One region of the Rhizobium sp. WSM1328 genome, then DNA from elsewhere that is predicted to be linked to it. Evidence: predicted binding sites of a transcription regulator. Region 1 holds the regulator's gene; the other holds the start of a gene.
What was found. Region 1 encodes HrcA, which represses chaperone genes, less so after heat shock. Its sites were predicted from a motif close to GTTAGCACTCNCNNNNNGNGAGTGCTAAC; they were not measured.

Region 1 (2,200 bases):
CCTTGGCGACACCGACCATGGCCGGGCGCAGCACGCGCTCGCCGATGGAGAAGCCTGCCTGCACGACCTGGACGACCGTGTTGTTCGGCACGTCGGGGTTCGGTACCTCGAACATCGCCTGATGGAAATTCGGATCGAACTTCTGGCCAACCGGCTCCAGCTTGCGAACGCCGTGGCGCTCGAGAGCCGACAGCATGGCGCGCTCGGTCATCTCGACACCCTCGATCAGCGTGCTCAGGCCGGCATCGGCCGCAGCCCTGGTCTCCGGAGGGATGGCATCGAGCGCGCGGCGCAGATTGTCCGAGACGGCGAGCATGTCGCGTGCAAAGCCCGCGACGGAATAGGACTTGGCATCCTTCACCTCGCGCTCGGTGCGCCGGCGCAGATTGTCCATCTCGGCAGCAAGGCGCAGATAGCGGTCGCGCAGTTCGCCGTTTTCGGCTTTCAGAAGCTCAAGCGCGTCCGGCTGGGCGGCCTCTTCCTGCGCAGTTTCGTTCTCGACGTAGGCGGTAGCGTCGGCTGCGGCATCCGCCGCAGTTGCGTCAGGTCCGTTTTTCGTCGTGTCATCGGTCATGACGGTCTCCGGTTGGTGTCTTCAGATGCGCCCGATATCGAGGTTTGACCGAAAAAAATCAAGTCTGCGTGACAAAGAAGCGAAAATTCCGCGTGCTTGGCAGTTGCGGCGTCAAAGCTGGTTGCGCGAAAGGCGGGAGACGAGCTGGGCTGTATAGTCCACCATCGGCACGATGCGGGAATAATTGAGCCGCGTCGGGCCGATGACGCCGACAGCGCCGACGATGCGATCGTCATCGTCACGATAGGGCGCGACGATGAGCGACGAGCCGGACAGCGAGAAGAGCTTGTTTTCCGATCCGATGAAGATGCGGACGCCCGAACCGCTTTCGGCGAGATTGAGGATCTCGATCAGGCTGTCCTTCTTCTCGAGATCGTCGAACAGCAGGCGCAGCCGGTCGAGGTCCTCGGCGCCGGCGAGGCCTTCGAGCAGGTTGGCGCGGCCGCGGATGATCAGCTGCGTCGGTTTTCCCTCGTCCGGGCTGCCGGCCCAGACGGCAATGCCGCGCTCGACCAGATCGCGCGACAGGGCATCGAGCTCGTGACGGACGTCGTCCTTCAGCCGGCTTAATTGTTTGCGAAGCTCCGGCAGGGTCTGGCCGGACATATGGGCATTGAGGAAATTCGCCGCCTCGGTCAGCTGTGAGGAGGTGACGCCCGCCGGCAGCTCGATGATGCGGTTTTCCACCTGATCGTGATCGCCGACGAGCACGGCCAGCGCCTTTGTCGGTTCGAGCCGGATGAACTCGACATGTTTCAGCACCGGATCGCTTTTCGAGGTGATGACCAGGCCGGCGCCGCGCGAAATGCCCGACAACATGCGGCTTGCCTCGTTCATCATCGATTCGACGGGATTGCCGCCGCTTTCGGCCCGCACCTGGCGGTCGATGCTGGCGCGTTCCTCGGCCGAGAGGTCGCCGACCTGCATGAAGGCGTCGACGAAGAAGCGCAGGCCGATCTGGGTCGGTAACCGGCCGGCGCTGACATGCGGCGAATAGATCAGGCCGAGTTCTTCGAGATCGCTCATGACATTGCGCACCGAGGCCGGCGACAGCGACATCGGCAGGATACGGGACAGGTTGCGCGAACCGAGCGGCTCGCCGCTTTCCAGATAACCTTCGACGATGCGACGAAAAATTTCCCTGGAGCGCTCGTCCAGCGCAGCTACGGCATCCGAAACCGACGTCGACCTGATGCCCATGAAGCTTTCGAACCCGTGCTGATGATACTTCCCGAAAAGTAAGTCAAACTAAGACCCGTGGCAAAAGGGAATTTGCAAATGAGCGCCGCCAATCGTAGAAGCGGTCAAATAAACTCCAGGAGATAAGAATGCGGCCTTCAGGCAGAAAAATCGACCAGATGCGCAAGGTCTCGTTCGAGCGCAATTTTTCCAAGCATGCGGAAGGCTCCTGCCTGGTGAAGTTCGGCGACACGCATGTGCTCTGCACGGCGAGTCTCGAAGAAAAGACGCCGCCATGGCTGCGCAATACCGGCAAGGGCTGGGTCACGGCCGAATACGGCATGCTGCCGCGGGCAACCGGCGAACGCATGAAGCGCGAGGCTGCCGCCGGCAAGCAGGGCGGCCGCACCCAGGAAATCCAGCGGCTGATCGGCCGGTCGCTGCGCG
Region 2 (2,200 bases), 510 kb from region 1:
GTTGAGGATCGCCTCGTCGGTCTCGCCGTTGAGAGTATATTCCTTAGCGTGGATACCGCCGCTGATGTAGAGGAGGTCGAGGCCGTAATTCAAGGCGCCGCGCACGTCGGTCGGCATGCCGTCGCCGATCGCCAGCACGCGATCGACCGGGAAATCGCCGCGAAGCTCGCGGGCAGCCGCAAGCGTCGCCTCGTAGATCGGCCGGTGCGGCTTGCCGGCGATGCGGGTTTTGCCGCCGAGCTGCTCGTAATAGGCGGCCATGGCGCCGGCGCAAGGGATGATGCGATGGCCGCGCTCGACGATGAGGTCGGGATTGGCGCAGATCATCGGCACGTCGCGGGCTTTGAAATCGAGAAGCATGTCGGTGTAATCCTCCGGCTTCTCGGTCTCGTCGTCGAAAAAGCCGGTGCAGACCAGCGATTGCGCTTCGCCCGCCGGCCGGCGCTCGACGCCAATGCCTTCGAGCAGCGCCTTGTCGCGCTCGGGGCCGAGCAGAAAGACGGTCTTCGGCCCTTCGGCGATCAGCCCGCGCGTGACGTCGCCAGAGGTGACGATCCTGTCATAGGCACTGTCGGGAACGCCGATCTGGCGCAACTGATCGACCACCTGCCAGGAAAGGCGCGGCGAATTGGTGATGAGGACAACGGCGAGGCCGTTTTCGCGTGCCGCTTCAAGGGCTGCGGCCGCCTTCGGGAACGGATCGACGCCGTTGTGAACGACGCCCCAGACATCGCAGAGCACCACATCATAGCGACCTGATATCTCCGAGAAGTTTTCTATCCGCTTAGCCATTCCGATTTCCCGATTTGCTTCAGTCACCGGTGACATTGCAAAGGCGCAAGACGATGGCAAGGCATTTTCTTCGCCGCCGGGCCAATGCGTAGAGCTCGAACGGCGATCCGGAGGAGCGGAAGGGCAAAGGGTTTTGACGATTATCGCGAAGCGGCAGATCGCCGAGCGCGGACGAGTTCGGCAAAGTTCAGCTGCGCCGAGGTTTTGGCCGCAATCTCCGACTATTCTCCGGCATCTTCACAATTCCGGCACAAAAATTCGTGATTGCTCTCATTGACTCCTCTCGGAGCCATCCCTAAATGCTCGTCGCTAGCACTCACCGCAAGGGAGTGCTAACATCTATCCATGTGGGCCAATCCGGCCCGCGAATGTCATTCGATCGAGGGATTAGACAATGGCAAGCACCAACTTCCGCCCCCTTCACGACCGCGTCGTTGTTCGCCGCGTTGAGTCCGAAGCCAAGACCAAGGGCGGCATCATCATTCCCGATACCGCCAAGGAAAAGCCGCAGGAAGGCGAAATCGTCGCCGTCGGCTCCGGCGCGCGCGATGAGTCCGGCAAGGTCGTCGCACTCGACGTCAAGGCTGGCGACCGCATCCTGTTCGGCAAGTGGTCCGGCACCGAAGTCAAGATCGACGGCGAAGACCTTCTGATCATGAAGGAAGCCGACATTATGGGCATCATCGGCTGATCGGCCGACCTGCTTTCCCGAAATGGCTGACGGGCTCTTTGCCCGAACAACTCGAATTCAGGAGTTAAGAATATGGCATCTAAAGAAATCAAGTTTGGCCGCACCGCGCGCGAAAAGATGCTGCGCGGCGTCGACATTCTCGCCGATGCAGTGAAGGTCACGCTCGGCCCGAAGGGCCGTAACGTCATCATCGACAAGTCCTTCGGCGCGCCGCGCATCACCAAGGACGGCGTTTCCGTCGCCAAGGAAATCGAACTCGAAGACAAGTTCGAAAACATGGGCGCCCAGATGGTCCGCGAAGTTGCTTCGAAGACCAACGACATCGCCGGCGACGGCACCACGACGGCTACCGTTCTTGCCCAGGCGATCGTTCGCGAAGGCAACAAGGCCGTTGCAGCCGGCATGAACCCGATGGACCTGAAGCGCGGCATCGACCTTGCTGTTGCCGACGTCGTGAAGGATCTCCAGGCCAAGGCCAAGAAGATCTCGACTTCGGAAGAAGTTGCACAGGTCGGCACGATTTCGGCCAATGGCGACAAGCAGGTCGGTCTCGACATTGCTGAAGCCATGCAGAAGGTCGGCAACGAAGGCGTCATCACGGTTGAAGAAGCCAAGACCGCCGAAACCGAACTCGAAGTCGTCGAAGGCATGCAGTTCGACCGCGGCTACCTCAGCCCCTACTTCGTGACCAATCCGGAAAAGATGATCGCCGACCTC

Region 2: a site for HrcA is predicted at 1,101-1,129, ahead of groES (co-chaperone GroES). Genes of this name have one in related genera too.

The regions. Positions count from the first base shown of each region.
Region 1 is NZ_CM172788.1:5,438-7,637, reverse strand. It holds gene grpE (nucleotide exchange factor GrpE) at 1-574, opposite strand, end outside; gene hrcA (heat-inducible transcriptional repressor HrcA) at 686-1,774, opposite strand; gene rph (ribonuclease PH) at 1,903-2,200, shown strand, end outside.
Region 2 is NZ_CM172788.1:515,709-517,908, reverse strand. It holds gene AC2444_RS02540 (TIGR01459 family HAD-type hydrolase) at 1-792, opposite strand, end outside; gene groES (co-chaperone GroES) at 1,187-1,483, shown strand; gene groL (chaperonin GroEL) at 1,556-2,200, shown strand, end outside.